DNA from 3 places in the Streptomyces sp. NPDC007346 genome. Region 1 is predicted to be linked to each of the others. Evidence: riboswitches for the same ligand, from Rfam matches in the RefSeq annotation. Region 1 holds a riboswitch; each other region holds the start of a gene.

What was found. Region 1 has a riboswitch for cobalamin ahead of AB0917_RS32555 (ribonucleoside-diphosphate reductase subunit alpha). Riboswitches for the same ligand answer to the same signal wherever they lie in the genome.
Region 2: another riboswitch for cobalamin. It lies ahead of AB0917_RS09305 (CoA-acylating methylmalonate-semialdehyde dehydrogenase); the one in region 1 lies ahead of AB0917_RS32555 (ribonucleoside-diphosphate reductase subunit alpha).
Region 3: another riboswitch for cobalamin. It lies ahead of AB0917_RS21140 (ABC transporter substrate-binding protein); the one in region 1 lies ahead of AB0917_RS32555 (ribonucleoside-diphosphate reductase subunit alpha).

The regions. Positions count from the first base shown of each region.
Region 1 covers NZ_JBEYKR010000223.1:904-7,480, reverse strand. The annotation lists gene AB0917_RS32560 (ribonucleotide-diphosphate reductase subunit beta) at 1-730, opposite strand, end outside; gene AB0917_RS32555 (ribonucleoside-diphosphate reductase subunit alpha) at 730-3,144, opposite strand; cobalamin riboswitch at 3,278-3,418, opposite strand; gene AB0917_RS32550 (GNAT family N-acetyltransferase) at 3,466-3,975, opposite strand; gene AB0917_RS32545 (hypothetical protein) at 3,975-4,661, opposite strand; gene AB0917_RS32540 (YbdD/YjiX family protein) at 4,794-4,997, opposite strand; gene AB0917_RS32535 (carbon starvation CstA family protein) at 4,994-6,577, opposite strand, start outside.
Region 2 covers NZ_JBEYKR010000021.1:49,822-56,398, forward strand. The annotation lists gene AB0917_RS09295 (VOC family protein) at 136-525, shown strand; gene cobF (precorrin-6A synthase (deacetylating)) at 513-1,337, opposite strand; cobalamin riboswitch at 1,454-1,633, shown strand; gene AB0917_RS09305 (CoA-acylating methylmalonate-semialdehyde dehydrogenase) at 1,857-3,359, shown strand; gene AB0917_RS09310 (acyl-CoA dehydrogenase family protein) at 3,356-4,510, shown strand; gene AB0917_RS09315 (enoyl-CoA hydratase/isomerase family protein) at 4,507-5,574, shown strand; gene mmsB (3-hydroxyisobutyrate dehydrogenase) at 5,571-6,503, shown strand.
Region 3 covers NZ_JBEYKR010000081.1:24,467-31,043, forward strand. The annotation lists gene AB0917_RS21125 (acyl-CoA dehydrogenase) at 1-1,567, shown strand, start outside; gene AB0917_RS21130 (acyl carrier protein) at 1,677-1,958, shown strand; gene AB0917_RS21135 (beta-ketoacyl-[acyl-carrier-protein] synthase family protein) at 1,955-3,178, shown strand; cobalamin riboswitch at 3,273-3,460, shown strand; gene AB0917_RS21140 (ABC transporter substrate-binding protein) at 3,521-4,564, shown strand; gene AB0917_RS21145 (iron chelate uptake ABC transporter family permease subunit) at 4,636-5,658, shown strand; gene AB0917_RS21150 (ABC transporter ATP-binding protein) at 5,655-6,446, shown strand.

The DNA of each region.
Region 1 (6,577 bases):
CCTGCTGCTCGAGCGCGTCGTCGAAGAGCTCCGGCTCCTCCTTGCGGACGGTGTCCACGACCTCGAACGCGAAGTTCATGTGCATCGTCTCGTCGCGGAACACCCAGTTGGTGCCCGTGGCGAGGCCGTGCAGCAGACCGCGCGAGCGGAACCAGTACACGTACGCGAAGGCGCCGTAGAAGAACAGCCCCTCGATGCAGGCCGCGAAGCAGATCAGGTTCAGCAGGAAGCGGCGGCGGTCGGCCTTCGTCTCCAGCCGGTCGATCGTCTCGACCGAGTCCATCCACTTGAAGCAGAACTGGGCCTTCTCACGGATCGAGGGGATCTCCTCGACCGCGTCGAACGCCGCCGCCCGGTCGTCCGGGTCGGGCAGGTAGGTGTCCAGCAGCGTCAGGTAGAACTGGACGTGCACGGCCTCCTCGAAGAGCTGCCGCGACAGGTACAGCCGCGCCTCGGGGGAGTTGATGTGCTTGTACAGCGTCAGCACGAGGTTGTTCGAGACGATCGAGTCACCGGTCGCGAAGAACGCCACCAGCCGGCCGATCATGTGCTGCTCACCCGGCGACAGCTTGGCGAGGTCGGCGACGTCCGAGTGGAGGTCGACCTCCTCCACGGTCCAGGTGTTCTTGATCGCGTCCCGGTAGCGCTCGTAGAAGTCCGGGTAGCGCATGGGGCGCAGGGTCAGCTCGAAGCCCGGGTCGAGCAGGTTCTTGGTGTCGTTGGTGCTCATTACTGGCATGCCTCGCAGGACTCGGGGTTCTCAAGGGAGCAGGCGATGGCGTCCGCGTCGGGCGCCGAGGCCTGCTGTACGGGAATGGGGGCGGCGGCCGACGCCTGACCGGAGGCGGCACGGGCGATCCGGGTCGCCGGGCGCGAACGCAGGTAGTACGTCGTCTTCAGCCCCTGCTTCCAGGCGTACGCGTACATCGAGGAGAGCTTGCCGATCGTCGGCGTCTCCAGGAAGAGGTTGAGCGACTGGCTCTGGTCGAGGAACGGCGTACGGGCCGCCGCCATGTCGATCAGGCCGCGCTGCGGGATCTCCCACGCCGTGCGGTACAGCGCCCGCACGTCCTCGGGGATCCAGGCGAAGCCCTGCACCGAGCCGCTCGCCTCGCGCAGCGCCTCACGGGTGCGGGCGTCCCACACGCCGAGCTTCTTCAGCTCGTCCACCAGGTAGGCGTTGACCTGGAGGAACTCACCGCTGAGCGTCTCGCGCTTGAACAGGTTGGAGACCTGCGGCTCGATGCACTCGTACACACCGGCGATCGAGGCGATCGTGGCGGTCGGCGCGATGGCGAGCAGCAGCGAGTTGCGCATGCCGCTCTTCGCGATCCGGGCGCGCAGGGCGTCCCAGCGCTCCGGCCAGTTCAGCTCGGTGTCGTAGTGGTCGGGGTGCAGCACACCGCGCGCGGCCCGGGTCTCGGACCAGGCGGGCAGCGGGCCCGACCGCTCGGCCAGGTCGCAGGAGGCCTCGTACGCGGCGAGCATGATCCGCTCGGCGATCCGCGTGGAGAGCGCGCGGGCCTGCGGGGAGTCGAAGGGCAGGCGTAGCTGGAAGAAGACGTCCTGGAGGCCCATCGCGCCCAGGCCCACCGGCCGCCAGCGGGAGTTGGAGCGCCCGGCCTGCTCGGTCGGGTAGAAGTTGATGTCGACGACCCGGTCGAGGAAGGTGACCGCGGTGCGGACCGTGGCGTCCAGCCGCTCCCAGTCGATCGAGCCGTTCGCGACGAACGCGCCCAGGTTGACCGAGCCCAGGTTGCAGACGGCCGTCTCGCCGTCGTCGGTGACCTCCAGGATCTCCGTGCACAGGTTCGAGGAGTGAACGACCCGGCCCGGCTCGGCGGTCTGGTTGGCGGTCCGGTTGGAGGCGTCCTTGAACGTCATCCAGCCCTGGCCGGTCTGTGCGAGGGTCCGCATCATCCGGCCGTACAGCTCACGCGCCGGAATCGTCTTGCGGGCCAGGCCCTTGGCCTCGGCCGCGCGGTAGGCGGCGTCGAACGCGTCGCCCCACAGGTCGACCAGCTCGGGGACCTCGGCGGGGGAGAACAGCGACCAGTCGGTGTCCGCGTCGACCCGGCGCATGAACTCGTCCGGGATCCAGTGCGCCAGGTTCAGGTTGTGCGTACGGCGCTGGTCCTCACCGGTGTTGTCGCGCAGCTCCAGGAACTCCTCGATGTCCGCGTGCCAGGTCTCCAGGTAGACCGCCGCGGCACCCTTGCGGCGGCCGCCCTGGTTCACCGCCGCGACGGAGGCGTCCAGCGTCTTGAGGAACGGCACGATGCCGTTGGAGTGCCCGTTGGTGCCCCGGATCAGCGAACCCCGGGCGCGGATACGGGAGTAGGAGAGGCCGATGCCGCCCGCGTGCTTCGACAGGCGCGCCACCTGGTGGTAGCGGTCGTAGATCGAGTCCAGCTCGTCCTTGGGGGAGTCCAGCAGATAGCAGGAGGACATCTGCGGGTGCCGGGTGCCGGAGTTGAAGAGCGTGGGGGAGGAGGGGAGGTAGTCCAGCCGGCTCATCAGCCCGTACAGCGCGGCGACCTCGTCCAGCGCCCGCACCGAGTCGTCCTCGGCCAGCCCCGCGGCCACACGCAGCATGAAGTGCTGCGGGGTCTCGATGACCTGGCGGGTGAGCGGGTGGCGCAGCAGGTAGCGGCTGTGCAGTGTACGGAGGCCGAAGTAGCCGAAGCGGTCGTCGGCGCCGTCGGCGGTGGCCCGGTCGACGAGTGCGTCGAGCGCCTTCGCGTGGAGCGCCACGAACGCGGCGGTGCGGTCGGCGATCAGCCCCTCGCGGTGGCCGACCGCGACCGAGGCGGAGAAGTGCGTCGCGCCCTGGCCCGCGGCCTCGTCGGCGATCGTGCGGGTCAGCAGCCGGGCGGCGAGCCGGGAGTACGCGGGGTCCTCGGAGATCAGCCCCGCGGCCGCCTCGGTGGCCAGCGAGCGCAGCTCGGCCTCGTCGGAGCGGGCGTTGCGCCCGCGCAGCGCGGAGGCGGCGACCCGTCCGGGGTCGGTGTCGGGCAGATCGACGGTGAGGTCGGTCAGGGTCCGCAGCAGGGCGGTCCCGGGTCCGTCGTTCGCGTGGTCACCGGACGTGGTGGAGGCGGCGATTCCGGTGGCTGAAACCGGATCGGCGGGCGCGATGGTCACTGGGCTTTCCCTCGCTCGGCTGGGGGCCGGCGGCGAGCGGGGAGCCAGGCAGCACGATGCCCCGGAGGGCAGCACTGCTCACGGCGTCCACCGGCCCATCCGCGAGGCCCGGACGTCTGGCGTCCGGTTCGGTCGAGCCGGACGCGCTGTCGGCAGGTCATCGGACTTCAGGTGTGCAAAAGCACACTGATCACACCGTTGCGGGACAGTTCCGGATTCACACCGGATTCCCCTGCGGCGACAGCGAGGTCGAGCATACATGTGGGGGGCGCCAGATGCTGCGGCCCCCACATGTTGTGTCGCGTCGATTTAATACGCCCCTCAGGAGGCCGCCTCCAGCCCCAGCCGGAAGGTCATGAGGCGCAGGCCCGGCACCGGCTCCCAGTCCCGCTCAGGGGTCCGCAGAAAGCCGAGCCGACGGTAGATCCTATGGGCTGGGAGCATGGCCGGCTGCGTCGACAGCACCAGCCCCCGGACGCCTTCGGCGGACCGGGCCCGCTCGACGCACGCCCGTACGAGAGCCTCTCCCACACCCCGTCCGCGCCCCGCACGGGCCACGGCCAGCATCCGGAACTCGGCCTCGTCCGGAGCGGAGATATCGCGCCACGGAGTGCCGGGGGCGGCATACGTCACACCACCGAGCACCACCCCGTCCGCGTCGAGCGCCACGAGCACCTCCGCCTCGGCCGCCCGCTGCTCCACCGCCCGCAGTTTGAGCAGATACGGGTCCTGCGGGCCGTCCAGCAGATCATCGCCGAGATAGGCCTCGGCGATGATCTCGCCGAGTACGGCGTACTCGCCGGGCTCCGCCACTCTGATCGTCAGATCCATCAGCCACTCGCTCCCACTTCGTTGTTCGGGGCGCCGTCGCCCACCGGCGGCAGGTCGCCGCGCTCGACGGGCTGCTGTCCGGAGCCGTCCCCGGCGGGCGGCAGCACCCGGTCCAGCTCGTGGTCGTCGGCGCGATGGGCGGCCCGCGCCGCCGACCGCAGCGTCGTCCGGTCCACCTCGCGCGCCCCGCTCACCGTGATCACGAGGTCGCCCTGTTCCTGGGCGTACGCGTGGCCCGACTCCGTGGCCCGGTACCAGTGTTCGCCGTCCCGCTCGCACGTCACCAGGGGCTCCTGACCGCCGGCGGGTGCGGAGCCGTCCGTACAGTCGGCCACGGCGTGCGGGCGGCGCTCCACCGACAGCTGGAGCATCCCGCCGTCCGGCGCGGTGTAGGAGCTGCCGAACCCGTCGTCACCGAGCACCCCGACCGACTGGCGCGCCAAGGCGTAGCCCGCGGCCTCGGTCACCCACACATGCTCCGTGACGAGCTGCGCGGCGCTCGCCCGCGCCTCCAGCTCCGCCCGGTCGGGCGCCGGTTCGGCCGAGGAGCTCCGGTCCGCCGCCGACTCCGAGCCGGGCGCCGGGACACTGCCGCAGCCCGTCACCGCCGCCAGGGCCAGGGCCAGGGCCAGTGTCACGGTCGGGAGGAGGGGCCGGAGCCGGGGCGACCGGCAGCGCGATGTCATGGGCACATCCTTTCGTACGGTCAGGAGTCCGCGCACCGGGAAATCGAGCGGCGGCCGGACTCGCCCACGGGCGCGAAAAGGGGCCGCCGCGCCCCTGGGAGGGGTGCGACGGCCCCGATCGGCCGACGGCGGTCAGCAGCAGCGGAAGCCCTCGCGGGGGTCCGCCTCACGGGCGTCCGTGCGGCTGCGTTCGAAGGCGCGGCGGGTCATGACCGGGGTGTCCGGATCGTGGGACCTGGCGTGGGCCACGTAGCGGTCGTACGTGGCTTCGCCGGTCAGCTCCCGGACGTACCAGCGGATGCGTCCCGCCACCCGCCGTACGTCCTCGACCGTCATGTCCGGTCCCCCGTTCCCGCCGTCTCCTTGCGGATGCCGCCCTCGGGGCCGACGCCCGCGGCGGCCAGTTCGGCCTTCTCCTCCTTGGTCGCGATGAGCGAGGCCGGGGCGACGAGCCTGGACTCGACGTACGGCGTCTCGTGGAGCCGGACGCTCTCCGGGTCGCGGATGGCGTTGAAGCAGACCCGGCCGGCGTCCACGAGCACCACGATGATGAGGACCGCGAAGAGCGCGCACAGCACCCCGTCGACGGTGGAGTTGGTGACGACGGTCCGCATCTCGTCCATGTTCTTGGCGGGAGCCAGCACCTCGCCCGCGTCGATGCCCGCCTGGTACTTGTCGCGCTGGGCGAAGAAGCCGACCTTCACGTCCGAGGAGAAGATCTTTTGCCAGCTCGCGGTGAGGGTGACCGCCACGTCCCAGGCGAGCGGGACCGCGGTGACCCACGCCCACTTCAGGCGGCCGGACTTGACGAGCAGGGTGGTGCAGACGGCCAGGGCGACGGCGGCCAGCAGCTGGTTGGCGATGCCGAAGAGCGGGAAGAGCTGGTTGATGCCGCCCAGCGGGTCGTGCACGCCGACCCAGAGGAAGTAGCCCCAGCCGCCGACCACGACGGCGCTGGCGAACCAGACGCCCGGCTTCCAGCTGACCTCGCGGAACGGCTTGTAGGCGTTGCCCAGCATGTCCTGGAGCATGAAGCGCCCGACGCGGGTGCCGGCGTCCACGGTGGTGAGGATGAAGAGCGCCTCGAACATGATGGCGAAGTGGTACCAGAACGCCTTCATCGCGGTCCCGCCGATCACCGCGGAGAAGATCTCCGCCATGCCGAGCGCGAACGTGGGCGCGCCACCGGTCCGGGAGAGCAGGCTCGCCTCCTCGACGTCCTTGGCGGCCTGGGCCAGGGCGTCCGGGGTGATGGTGAACCCGAAGTTGGCCACGGCCTGGGAGGCGGACTGGACGCTGTCGCCGATCACGCCGACGGGCGCGTTGATGGCGAAGTACAGACCGGGGTCGATGATGCAGGCGGCGATCATCGCCATGATCGCCACGAACGACTCGACCAGCATGGCGCCGTAGCCGATCATCCGGATCTGCGTCTCCTTCTGGACCATCTTCGGCGTGGTGCCGGAGGAGACCAGGGAGTGGAAGCCGGAGAGCGCGCCGCAGGCGATGGTGATGAAGACGAACGGGAACATCGAGCCGGCGAAGACCGGGCCCGAGCCGCTGGTGGCGAAGTCGGTGACGGCGGGCATCTTCAGGGTCGGCAGCGCGACGACCACGCCCAGGGCCAGCAGCCCGATCGTGCCGACCTTCATGAAGGTGGAGAGGTAGTCGCGCGGGGCCAGCAGCAGCCAGACGGGGAGCACGGAGGCGAGGAACCCGTACACGATCATCCAGATGACCAGCGTGCCCGGCTCCAGCGTGAAGAAGTCCGCCCACGACGACTCGGCCACCCAGCCGCCCGCGACGATCGCGAGCAGCAGCAGCGCGACGCCGATGACGGAGACCTCGCTGACCTTGCCGGGCCGCAGGATGCGCAGGTAGACGCCCATGAAGAGGGCGATCGGGATCGTCATGCC
Region 2 (6,577 bases), on a different contig from region 1:
GGGTCCGGCGACGAGGTGCGGCGGCCGCCCGCGCCTCGACGCGACCCGCCGCCTCCTGTCCGGGCCCCGCTCACGGGCCGGGGCCCATCAGCCGCGGAGCGGGCGGCTGCCGGCCGCCCGAGGGACAATCGGGGCATGACTGACACACCCCCGCGGATCAACGCCCTGGTCGTCGACGCCGCCGATCCCGAGCGGCTGGCCGCCTTCTGGTCCGAGCTGCTCGGCAGGCCGGTCGTGGACCGCACCGGTCCCTACGTCTGGCTGCGGCGGGAGAACGGCCAGGGCCTGGGCTTCCAGCGGGCCGGTGAGCCCAGGCCGGGCAAGAACCGCGTGCACGTCGACATCAGCTCACCCGATCCGGCCGCCGAGCAGCAGCGGGTCGAGGCGCTGGGCGGGCGCCGGCTGGAGGAGTACGCCGACGGCGGGTTCCTGGTGATGGCCGACCCCGAGGGCAATGAGTTCTGCGTCATCCCCGAGGGGTCCGTGGGCATGGACGAGCGGGGCCGCGCCCACTACCTCGACTGACCCGCGCCGCCCGTGGCCTCCGGGCCCTCCGTATCGGCCGCCGGGCGGCGCAGCAGATACGTGTCCATGATCCAGCCGTGCCGTTCGCGGGCCTCGGCGCGCACCCGGCCGATCCGCTCGGCGACCTCGTCGAGCGGTCCGGAGACCAGGAGCTCGTCCGGGGTGCCGATGTAGGCACCCCAGTAGATCCACAGCCCCCTGCCCGTCAGATGGGTGAAGGTCTCGTGGCCGTCGAGCATCACCACGATGTCGCCGTCGTCGTCCGGGAACCCCTCGGCGAGCCGCCTGCCGGGGGTGATGTGGACGGGGCGGCCGACCTGGTTGAGGGAGGTGCGGTGGCGGGCGGCGAGCGCGGAGACGCTGCTGATCCCGGGGACCACCTCATGGCCGAATTCCACCGTGCCCCGGGCCCGGATGTCCTCCAGGATCGCCAGCGTGCTGTCGTACAGGGACGGGTCGCCCCACACCAGGAAGGCCCCGCACTCCCCCGGCGCCAGCTCCTCGGTGATCAGGCGTTCGCAGATGTCGGCGCGGCGGTGGCGCCAGTCGTGCACCGCCGACGTGTAGCGCCCCCGGTCGCCCTGGGTGCGGTCCCGCCAGGGGTCCTCGGCCTCCACGACCCGGTAGGGGCCGGTGAGGTGCTCGGCCAGGATGTCGCGCCGCAGCCGGGTCAGGGACTCCTTCTCCCGGCCCTTGCCGAGCACGAAGAAGACCTGCGCCCTGCGCATCGCCTTCACCGCGGCGAGGGTCAGGTGGTCGGGGTCGCCGGCTCCCATGCCGATGACGAGGATGTGGCGTGGTGCGTCGCTCATGTCGGCCGATCATGCCAGGAGCGGTGCCGGGAATCGCGCCGGGGGCGAGGTGGGGTGGACTTACTAGGACGTCCAACTATATGTTCGTGAGCAGCGGGGTGGCCGGCGTGGAGCCGGGCACCCTCAAGGCCCGTGGTGTCAGGGAAGCCGGTGCGAATCCGGCGCGGTCCCGCCACTGTGACCGGGGAGTTCGTCCTCGCAGGACACGCCACTGACGGTGCAGGCGCCGTCGGGAAGGCATGAGGACGCGCGCTGATCCGGGAGTCAGGATACCGGCCGCGGGATGTTCCGTGTTTCCACGAGGATGGAGCAGACACGCATGGCACCGGTCCGCACCCACGGCCCCGCAGGCCCGTCCCGGCGAGCGGTTCTCCCCGCCCCCTGACGGCCCCCGCCCTTCGCGTCCCCGACGGCAGGCCCTTCCGCGACCACGCGCACCCGACCGGTGCGTGTGCCGGTGGGAGCTGTGCGCCATCCCCGGTTCTCTCCTGACGATCTCACCGACGAGAGCAGGCTTCCATGGTCCGCGAACTCACCCATTTCATCGGCGGCAAGCACACACCCGGCACCTCGGGCACCTACGGCGACGTCTACGACCCCAACACCGGCCGCATCCAGGCCCGGGTGCCGCTGGCCGGCCGGTCCGAGACCGAGGCGGCCATCGCCGACGCCGCCGAGGCCCAGCTCGAATGGGGCGAGTGGAACCCGCAGCGCCGGGCCCGCGTCCTGCTGCGCTTCCTCCAGCTGGTCGAGAAGGAGAAGGACTCCCTGGCCCGGCTGCTCTCCTCCGAGCACGGCAAGACCGTGGCCGACGCGCACGGCGACATCGCGCGCGGGCTGGACGTGGTGGAGTTCGCCGCCGGTGTCCCGCACCTGCTGAAGGGCGAGTTCAGCGACAACGCGGGCTCCGGGATCGACGTCCACTCGCTGCGCCGGCCGCTGGGAGTGGTGGCGGGCATCACCCCGTTCAACTTCCCGGCGATGATCCCCCTGTGGAAGGCCGCACCCGCTCTGGCCTGCGGAAACGCCTTCATCCTCAAGCCCTCGGAGCGGGACCCGTCGGTGCCGCTGCGGCTGGCCGAACTCTTCCTGGAGGCGGGGCTGCCGCCCGGGGTCCTCAATGTCGTCAACGGCGGCAAGGAGGCCGTGGACACCCTGCTGGAGGACCCGCGCGTCAAGGCGCTCGGCTTCGTCGGCTCGACGCCGATCGCCGCGCACATCTACGCCACGGCCGCCGCCCACGGCAAGCGGGCGCAGTGTTTCGGCGGGGCGAAGAACCACATGATCGTGATGCCGGACGCCGACCTGGACCAGGCGGTGGACGCGCTGATCGGCGCCGGTTACGGCTCGGCGGGTGAGCGGTGCATGGCGATCTCGGTCGCCGTCCCGGTCGGTGAGGACACCGCCGACGCGCTGGTGGCCAAGCTCACCGAGCGGATCGCCGAGCTGCGGATCGGCCGCTCGGACGACCCCGACGCCGACTTCGGGCCGCTGGTGGGGCGCGACGCGGTGGACCGGGTGCGCGGCTATGTCGACCTCGGCGTCGAGGAGGGTGCCGAACTGGTCGTCGACGGGCGGGACTTCACGCTGGAGGGCCATGAGGAGGGGTTCTTCGCGGGCGCCACGCTCTTCGACCGGGTCACCCCGGACATGCGGGTCTACCAGGAGGAGATCTTCGGCCCGGTCGTCTGTGTGGTCCGCGCGGCGGACTACGAGGAGGCGCTGCGGCTGCCCTCGGAGCACCCGTACGGCAACGGCGTCGCCCTCTTCACCCGGGACGGCGACATCGCGCGCGACTTCACCCGGCGGGTCGACACCGGCATGGTCGGCGTCAACGTGCCGATCCCGGTCCCGGTGGCGTACCACACCTTCGGCGGCTGGAAGCGGTCCGGCTTCGGCGACCTCAACCAGCACGGACCGGACGCCATCCGCTTCTACACCCGTACCAAGACCGTCACTTCGCGCTGGCCCGCCTCCGGGATCCGGGACGGCGCGAGCTTCACGATTCCGACCATGGGGTGACCGCCGTGACCACCCTGCTCAGCGACGACCAGCTCGCGGTCGTCGAGACGACACTCGACTTCGCCCAGGAGCACCTGACCCCGCACGCCGTGGCCTGGGACCAGGACAAGCACTTCCCCGTCGACGTCCTGCGGAAGGCGGCGGGGCTCGGCCTGGGAGGCGTGTACGTACGGGAGGATGTGGGCGGCTCGGAGCTGTCCCGCTCGGACGGGGTCCTCGTCTTCGAGGCCCTGGCCACCGGCTGCCCGTCCGTGGCGGCCTATCTCTCCATCCACAACATGGTCGCCTGGATGGTCGACCGGTACGGCTCCGAGGACCAGCGCGTCCGGTACCTGCCGGAGCTCTGCACCATGGAGCAGCTGGGCAGTTACTGCCTGACCGAACCGGGCGCCGGCTCCGACGCCGCCGCGCTGCGCACCCGTGCGGTGCGCGACGGCGACCACTACGTCCTGACGGGCACCAAGCAGTTCATCTCCGGGGCGGGCGCCACGCACCTCTACATCGTGCTGGCCCGCACCGGCGAGGACGGGCCCGGCGGGATCTCCGCGTTCCTCGTCGAACGGGACGATGCGGGACTCTCGTTCGGGGCCAACGAGAAGAAGATGGGGTGGAACGCGCAGCCCACCCGGCAGGTCGTGCTGGACGGGGTCCGCGTCCCGGCCGACCGGCTCCTGGGCGCCGAGGGCGAGGGCTTCCGCATCGCGATGAACGGTCTCAACGGCGGCCGGCTCGGCATCGCCGCCTGCTCGTTGGGCGGGGCGCAGAGCGCGCTGGACCGTTCCCTGGCCCATCTCGCGGACCGGGAGGCGTTCGGCGGCCGGCTGCTGGACTCCCAGGCGCTCCAGTTCCGGCTGGCCGACATGGCGACCGAACTGGCCGCCGCCCGCGCCCTGTTGCGGCAGGCCGCCGAGGCGCTGGACCGGAAGGTGGGCGGGGCACCGGAGTTGTGCGCGATGGCCAAGCGCTTCGCCACCGACACCGGCTACTCGGTGGCGGACCGGGCGCTCCAACTCCACGGCGGCTACGGCTATCTGGCCGAGTACGGCATCGAGAAGATCGTGCGGGACCTGCGGGTCCACCAGATCCTGGAAGGGACCAACGAGATCATGCGCGTGATTGTGGCCCGGAGCCTGACGGGAGCCCTGCGATGAGCGAGGAGCTCGTGCTCGCCCGCACCGAGGGGCGTACGGGGGTGCTGACCCTGAACCGGCCGAGGGCGCTCAACGCCCTCACCCACCCGATGGTGGAGACGATCGCGGCGGCCCTGGAGCGGTGGGAGCACGACCCCGAGGTGGGAGCCGTCGTCATCACCGGGGCCGGGGAGCGCGGCCTGTGCGCGGGCGGCGACATCCGGTCCATCTACGAGGACGCCCGCGCGGGCGGCAGGGCGTCGGCCGCGTTCTGGCGCGACGAGTACCGGCTCAACGCCGCGATCGCCCGCTATCCGAAGCCGTACGTGGCGGTCATGGACGGCATCGTGATGGGCGGCGGAGTCGGCGTCTCGGCGCACGGCAGTGTCCGGATCGTCACCGAGCGGTCCAAGGTGGCCATGCCGGAGACCGGGATCGGTTTCGTGCCGGATGTCGGCGGCACGTATCTGCTGGCGCTGGCCCCCGGCGAGCTGGGCACCCATCTCGCTCTGACGGGTGCGGTGGTGGGGGCCCGGGACGCCCTGCTGTGCGGGCTGGCCGACCACTTCGTACCGGTGGACGACCTGCCCGCGTTCCTCGCCGGGCTGCGGACCGAGCCGCCGGCCTCCGTGCTGGGCCGCCACGTCCAGGAGCCGCCTGCGGGGGTACTGGAGGCCGACCGCGCCTGGATCGACCACTGTTACGCGGCCGACACGGTCGAGGAGATCGTGGAGCGGCTGCTCGCCTCCGGCGCCCCGGCGGCCGGTGAGGCGGCCGAGGCGATCCTCGGGCGCTCGCCCACCGCGCTCAAGGTCACCCTCGCCGCGCTCCGCCGGGCGCGCGAACTCGGTCCGCTGGAGCGGGTGCTGGAGCAGGAGTACCGCGTCTCGTACGCGGCCCTGGCCTCCCCCGACCTGGTGGAGGGCATCCGGGCCCAGGTGATCGACAAGGACCGGACACCTCGTTGGTCGCCCGGCACGCTCGTGGAGGTCACCGACGCGGACGTGGCCCGCTACTTCGCTCCGACCGGCGACGAGGGGCTCTCCCTCGCCGCGGACGACTCACCGCAGGAGGTGCCCTGGTGACCACCACCACGACCGTCGCGTTCATCGGCCTGGGCCACATGGGCGGCCCGATGGCCGCCAACCTGGTGCGGGCCGGGCACCGGGTGCTCGGCCACGACCTGGTGGAAACCTGTCTGGCGACCGCCGTGGCGAGCGGGGTGGAGCGGGCGGGGTCCGCCGCCGACGCCGCCGCGGTGGCCGATGTGGTGATCACCATGCTGCCCGCCGGACGCCATGTCCTCTCGCTCTACGGGGAGCAGGGGCTGCTCGCGGCGGCCCGCCCGGGGACCCTGTTCGTCGACTGCTCGACCATCGACGTGGCCGACTCCCGCGCCGCCCACGCGGCGGCCGCGGCGGCCGGTCACCGCTCGCTGGACGCCCCGGTCTCCGGCGGGGTGGTGGGCGCGGAGGCGGGCACGCTGACCTTCATGGCCGGGGGCGAGGAGTCCGCGTTCGCGCGGGCCGAGCCGCTGCTGTCCGTGATGGGCAAAAAGGCGGTGCACTGCGGGGCGGGCGGTGCCGGGCAGGCGGCGAAGATCTGCAACAACATGATCCTCGGCGTCTCCATGATCGCCGTCAGCGAGGCGTTCGTGCTCGCCGAGAGCCTCGGCCTCTCCGACCAGGCCCTGTACGACGTGGCGTCGGCGGCCTCCGGCCAGTGCTGGGCGCTCACCGTCAACTGCCCCGTCCCCGGCCCGGTCCCCACCAGCCCGGCCAACCGCGACTACCGCCCCGGCTTCGCCGCACCGCTGATGGCGAAGGACCTCTCCCTGGCCGCCAACGCCCTGCGCGCGGGCGGCATCGATGCCGAACTGGGTCTGCGTGCGGCCGAGTTGTACGCACGGTTCGCCGAGGGCGCCGGGGCGGACCAGGACTTCTCGGGAATCGTCCGCGCCATCCGGGCGGCTTCACCGAGCACCACCGATACGCAGAAGGGCGCCACCACGTGAGCGAGAACAGTGAGACCGAGAACGGCTCGGGCAAGAGCGGCGGGAACGAGAGCGCGTCCACCCCGGGCCCCTAC
Region 3 (6,577 bases), on a different contig from region 1:
CGTCGAGACCACCGCGACGTACGACCCCGAACGCGACGGCTTCGTCCTGCACACCCCGCACGCCGGAGCCCAGAAGTTCATGCCCAACACCAGCCCCGCCGGGGGCCCCAAGACCGGCGTGGTGGCCGCCCGGCTCGTCGCCGACGGCACGGACCACGGGGTCTTCCTCTTCCTCGCCCCGCTCACCGACGAGGTCAGCGCCCTGCCCGGCGTACGGGTACGGCGGCTGCCCGCCCGGATGGGCTCCCCGGTCGACCACTGCCTGACCTCCTTCGACCGGTACTTCGTCCCGCGCGAGGCACTGCTCGCGGGGGACCAGGGGCGGGTCGGTCAGGACGGGCGGTTCACCAGCGAACTGGCCAGCAAGCGCAGGCGGTTCCTGCTCTCCATCGGGCGGGTCACCCCCGGCAAGCTCTCGATGAGCGCCTGCGCGGTCGGCTCCGCCCGGGTCAGCCTCGCCATCGCCGTCCGCTACGCGGGCCACCGGCTGGTCTCCGGGCCGCGGGCCCCCCAGCGGATGCCGGTCTACGAGCACCGCTCCCACCACGGCCCGCTGGCCGGGGCGATGGCCACCGTCTTCGCCATGAGCCTGCTGCACCGCAGGGCGCTGGACCGCTGGGAGTCCGCCCCCGAACCCGACCGGAACGAGGCGGAGCGCCTGGTCGCCGTCGCCAAGGGGTGGATCACCTGGCAGGCGCGCGGCGTCATCGTCGAGTGCCGGGAGCGGTGCGGGGCGCAGGGGCTGCTGGAGAACAACGGCATGACCGAGCTGTTCACCGGCATCGAAGGCGCGATCACCGCCGAGGGCGACAACCTCGCCGTACACGCCAAGGCCGCCGCCGAGATGCTGTTCAGCGTCACGGTCCGCGAGGACGAGGAGGACGGGCGGCCCGGCGAGCTGGACGACCCCCGCTTCCTGGGCCGGCTGCTCGCCGCGGTGGAGGACATCTGGTTCGACCGCGCCCGGGAGCGGATGAGGGCCGCCCCGGCCGGCGACCCGCTCGGCCGGTGGAACGCGGCGTCGGGTCCCGCGCTGCGCGGGGTGGAGGCGTACGGCTACCGGCAGGCGAGCGAGGCGTACGAGCAGGCCGCGGCCTCCCTGCCCGAGGGGCCGGCCCGCGAGCGCCTGACCGAACTCCACCGGCTCTTCGCCCTCCAGTGGGTCGCCCGCAACAGCGGTGACCTGCTGGCGGCCGGACGGCTGACCGCCGAACAGGTCACCTTGCTGCCCGACGCGGTGGAGCGGCTCATCGCGACCGTGGCCCGGCACGCCCCCGACCTGGTGAAGTCGTTCGCGCTGCCGGAGCGCCTGATGTCGGACTGGCCGATCGCGGGCCCCGGCTACGCGGACGCCTACGACGACCCGGAAGGGCCGTGGCACCGGGGCCGCACGGCGGGATTCCGCCGGCCCGCCTGTGGCAGCAAGCGCCGTCCGCTGCGCGAGAAGGTGGCGGCGCTCGGTACCCGCGGAGTGCTGCTGGCGTACTGGGGAACCACATCGATGCTCTCCCGATGGTTCGAGAAGCCGCAGGTGAGCGTAGACGAATCGGTTCGCCCCAAGGCGTAACCGGAGGATCGTCATCCAGTTACATCGGGCGGTGGGGTCGCGTTCGACCACCCGCCCTTCATCAAGTCGCCGACGAGCTGCCGATGAGCCGCCGATGAGAGGAAACACCGTGAAGACCCAGACCATCCACCCGAAGATCACCGAGGTGCTGACCGCGACGTTCAAGGTGCCCGTAGTCGAAATCCTGCCGGACTCCACGATGGACAGCCTGGAGATGGACTCCCTGGCGGTCGCGGAGTTCGCCGTCATCATCAAGGAGACCCTGGGCATCACCGCCGACTCCGAGAAGCTCTACAAGGACGCCACGCTGGCCGACATCTCCGCGTTCATCGACGCGGCCGTCGGCGGCGAGGCGGCGGGCAGTGCGGTGCCGGTGAGCAACACCCGATGAACCGACCCGCCATCGCCGTCACCGGCCTGGGGATGATCACCCCGGCCGGCCACACCACCGACACCACCTGGGACGGGGTCCGCCGCGGGGAGTCCTTCGCGCGCACCGTCCCCGAACTGCACGGCTGCGCCGTCGACTTCGCCTGCACGGTCTCCGGCATCGACCTGGACGACGCGGTGGGCGGCCGCACCGCCTTCCGCATGGGCCGGTACGTGAAGCTCGCCGTCCTCGCCGCACGGGAGGCGGTGACCGACGCAGGGCTCGACCCCGCCCGCTGGGACGGCGCCCGCGTCGCCGTCGTCGTCGGCACCAGCAGCGGAGGATCCGCCGGACTCACCGATCAGGCCGTCGCCCTGGAGCGGCGCGGCCCCGAGGCCACCTCGCCCTCGGGCATCCTGCTCACCATCCCGAGCATGCCCGCGGCCGAGATCGCCATCCAGATGAAGGCCACGGGCCCCAGCCTGGCACCGTGCACGGCCTGTTCCTCCGGGGTGACCGCCCTCTCCGTGGCCCGCGACATGCTGGCGCTGGGCCGGTGCGACATCGCGATCGCCGGAGCCACCGAGTCGACCGTCTTCCCCATCGCCATGACCGGCTTCGCCCGCTCGGGCGCGGCGGCACCGGGGGACGGGGACCCCGCCCGCCTCTGCCGCCCCTTCGCCGCCGACCGGGCCGGACTCGTCATGGGCGAAGGCGCCGCGATCATGGTCCTGGAGCGGGCCGCCGACGCCCGTGCCAGGGGAGCGGCCCCCCGGGCGCTGCTGGCCGGCGCCGGCGCCACGACCGACGCCCACCACCCCACCAGCCCGCACCCCTCCGGGCAGGTCGCACAGGCCGCCGTCGACGCGGCGCTGGCCGACGCGGGCTGGCGGGCCGAAGACGTCGACCACGTCAACGCGCACGGGACCTCGACCCCCCTGAACGACGCGACGGAAGCCGCCCTCATCAGCCGGGCCTACCCGCACCGGCCGCCCGTCACCGCCCCCAAGGGCGTACTGGGCCACTGCATGGGGGCGGCCGGCGCGATCGAGGCGGGGCTGACCGTCCTGACCCTCCAGCACGGCATCGTCCCGCCGATCGCGAACCTGGACGCCCCCGACCCCGGGTTCACCATCGACTGCGTCACCAAGATCCCGCGCGAACTGCCCGTACGGCGGGCCGTCAGCCACTCCTTCGGGTTCGGCGGACAGAACGCGGTGATCGCCCTGGAGGCTCCGTAAAGGGGCGGCCGGGCCGGTGCGGCGGGACGATCCCGCGCCGCACCGGCCCGCGCGGACCGGTCCGCGTACCGGCTCTGAGCTGCACGAAGAGCCGTGATAGCTTGCCGGGGCCAGTCGAACCCCAGCGACGGGGTCAGGGAATCCGGTGCGAGACCGGAACTGACGCGCAGCGGTGAGGGGGACGGGCGGGGCCACGGCCACTGGAGCACGGACGTGCTCCGGGAAGGCGTCCCGCCCGGACGAACCCGAGTCCGAAGACCTGCTGGCACCCGCGCCCCGCACCGGGGCACGGGAACCGTACGACGGGCTCCGCGGCTGGGCCCAGAGACACCGAGGTCCTCCGTGCTGTCCACGCCTGCTCCGATACGCACCGCCGCCCTGCTCGCGGCGGGCGCCGTCCTGCTCACCGCCTGCGGCGGCGGGTCCACCACGTCGTCCGCCGACGGCGGCGGCCAGGCCGACGGCTTCCCGCTCACCCTCGAGAACTGCGGGCGCACCGTCACCGTGAAGGCGCCGCCCCAGCGAGCCGTCTCCGTCGACCAGGGATCGACGGAGATCCTCCTCTCGCTCGGCCTCGCCGACCGGCTCGCGGCCACCGCCACCTGGACCGACCCGGTCATGAAGGGCCTGGAGAAGGCCGACGGGAGCGTCGAGCGCATCTCCGAGAACCGGCCCTCCTCGGAGAAGGTCCTCGACAAGGAGCCCGACCTCGTCACCGCCTCCTTCGCCTCCACTCTCGCCAAGGGCGGTGTCGCCCCCCGCGAACAGTTCGAGAAGCTGGGCGTCCCCACCTACATCTCGCCCGCCGACTGCATCGGCAAGGACAACAGCGGCGGCGGTGACGGAGCCCGTACCGCACCCCTCACCATGGACAGCGTCTACACCGAAGTCCGCGAACTGTCCCAGGTGTTCGGCGTCCCCGAGCGCGGCGACGCCCTGGTGAAGAAGCTTCAGGCACGCGTGGAGAAGGCCACCGACGGCGTCGACGCGTCGGACACCTCCCTCCTCTACTGGTTCTCCGACTCCAAGGCCCCCTACCTCGCGGGCTGCTGCGGCGCCCCCGGTGTCATCACCCGGGAGCTCGGCGCGAAGAACGTCTTCGACGACACCCACGACGAATGGCCCCAGATCAGCTGGGAGACCGTCGCCGACCGCAACCCCGACGTCCTGGTCATCGGAGACCTGACCCGCACGACGCAGACCGCCGAGAGCGCCGAGAAGAAGATCGAGTTCCTGGAGTCCAACCCGGTCACCAGGACCATGGACGCCGTCAGGAACCGCCGGTACGTGCTGCTCAGCGGCCAGGCCATGAACCCCACCATCCGGACGGTCGAGGGCCTGGAGAGCGTCGCCGCCGCTCTGCGCACCTTCGGGCCCACGGGGTGAGCGGCGGCAAGGGGGCGGTGCGGGAGGCCGTGGACCCGAAGGCGCCCGCGCCACGGGTGGCGCCGGGCCCGGTGTGGAGCGGCGGCCCGCTCGCGGCGCTGCTCTGGATCGGCGGTCTCCTGCTCCTGCTGCTCTCCGTCGCGGTCGCCGTCACGATCGGGCCCGCCCGGATCTCCGTCCCCGACGTCTGGTCCGCCGTCGCCTCCCACCTGGGCTTCGGCACCTCGGAGCTGAGCCCGATCCGGGACGGCATCATCTGGAACCTGCGCATGCCCCGCACCCTGCTCGCCGCCGTGTGCGGCGCCGGGCTCGCGGTGTGCGGCACGGTGATGCAGTCCCTGCTGCGCAACCCGCTCGCCGACCCGTTCGTCCTCGGCGTCTCCTCCGGGGCCTCCACCGGGGCGGTCGTGGTGGTCGTCCTGGGCGTCGGCGGGGGAGCGGTGTCGCTGTCGGCCGGGGCCTTCGTCGGGGCCATCTGCTCGTTCGCCCTGGTGCTGCTGCTCAGCCACACCCTCGGCTCCACCACCGACCGGGTGGTGCTCTCCGGTGTCGCCGCGATGCAGCTCTTCTCCGCCCTGACCTCCTTCGTCGTGATGACCTCCGCCGACGCCGAGCAGACCCGCGGGGTGCTGTTCTGGCTGCTCGGCTCGCTCAGCGGGGTCGGCTGGAGCGAGGTGGCCCTGTGCACCGCCGTCCTCGCCGTCTGCCTGACCGTCTGCCTGGCCCACGCCCGTACGCTCGATGCCTTCGCCTTCGGGCAGGACGCCGCCGCGGCGCTCGGCGTCGACGTCGCCCGCACCCGGATCGTGCTGCTGTGCACCACCGCCCTGCTGACCGCGGCACTCGTCAGCTCGGCCGGGGCGATCGGCTTCGTCGGCCTGGTGCTCCCGCACGCGGCCCGCGCGCTCACCGGCTCCGGGCACCGGCGCCTCCTGCCCGTCACCGCACTCGCCGGCGCGATCTTCCTCGTCTGGGTCGACACCCTGGCCCGCACGGTCCTGGACCCGCAGGAGGTACCGGTCGGCGTCGTCACCGCCCTGATCGGCGTACCCGCCTTCGTCCTCGTCCTGTACCGCACCCGGAGCACGCCATGAGCCACACCCTGAACGGTTCCGGAGGGCTGCGCGCCGAGCGGGTCGGCCGGGAGGCGGGCGGCCGGCTCATCCTCGACGGGGTGGCCATCACCCCGCCGCCCGGCGCCACCGTCGGCCTGCTCGGCCCCAACGGCTCCGGCAAGTCCACCCTGCTGCGGATCCTCGCGGGCCTGCTCGCCCCGGACACCGGCGTGGTCACCCTGGACGGCGACCCGCTCGCCGGCCTCGGCCGCCGTACCGTGGCCCGCCGGATCGCCGTCGTCGACCAGCACGCCGTCACCCAGGTCGACCTCAGCGTCCTGGACGTCGTACGCCTCGGGCGCATCCCGCACCGCCGGGCCTGGTCCGCCCCGGACCGTACCGACGAGGAGGCCGTCACCGACGCCCTGCGGCGCACCGGCCTCGCGGACCGGGCCGCACAGTCCTGGCACACCCTGTCCGGCGGCGAACGCCAGCGCGTGCAGATCGCCCGCGCCCTGGCCCAGCAGCCCCGCGAACTCCTCCTGGACGAGCCCACCAACCACCTGGACATCCAGCACCAGCTGGAACTGCTCGCCCTGGTCGCCGAGTTGCCCCTCACCAGCGTGATCGCCCTGCACGACCTCAACCTCGCGGCGATGTTCTGCGACCGGATCACCGTGATGAAGGCGGGCCGGGTGATCGCCGGCGGCACCCCGGCCGAGGTGATCACCGAGGAGCTCATCGAGGACGTCTACGGGGTCCGGGCGGTCGTCACACCCGACGGGCCGGACGGACGTCCTTCGGTACGGTTCCTGCCACGACGCTGAACGGCAGGCGGCAGGCGGCACGCAGCAGGCAGCACGCAGTGGGTGGCAGGCAGCGGCCGGCCCGCAGCGGACCGGAGGGCCGCCCCGGACAGCCCTCCGGGCGGACCCGTCGGCACGAGCCCGCCCGGAGG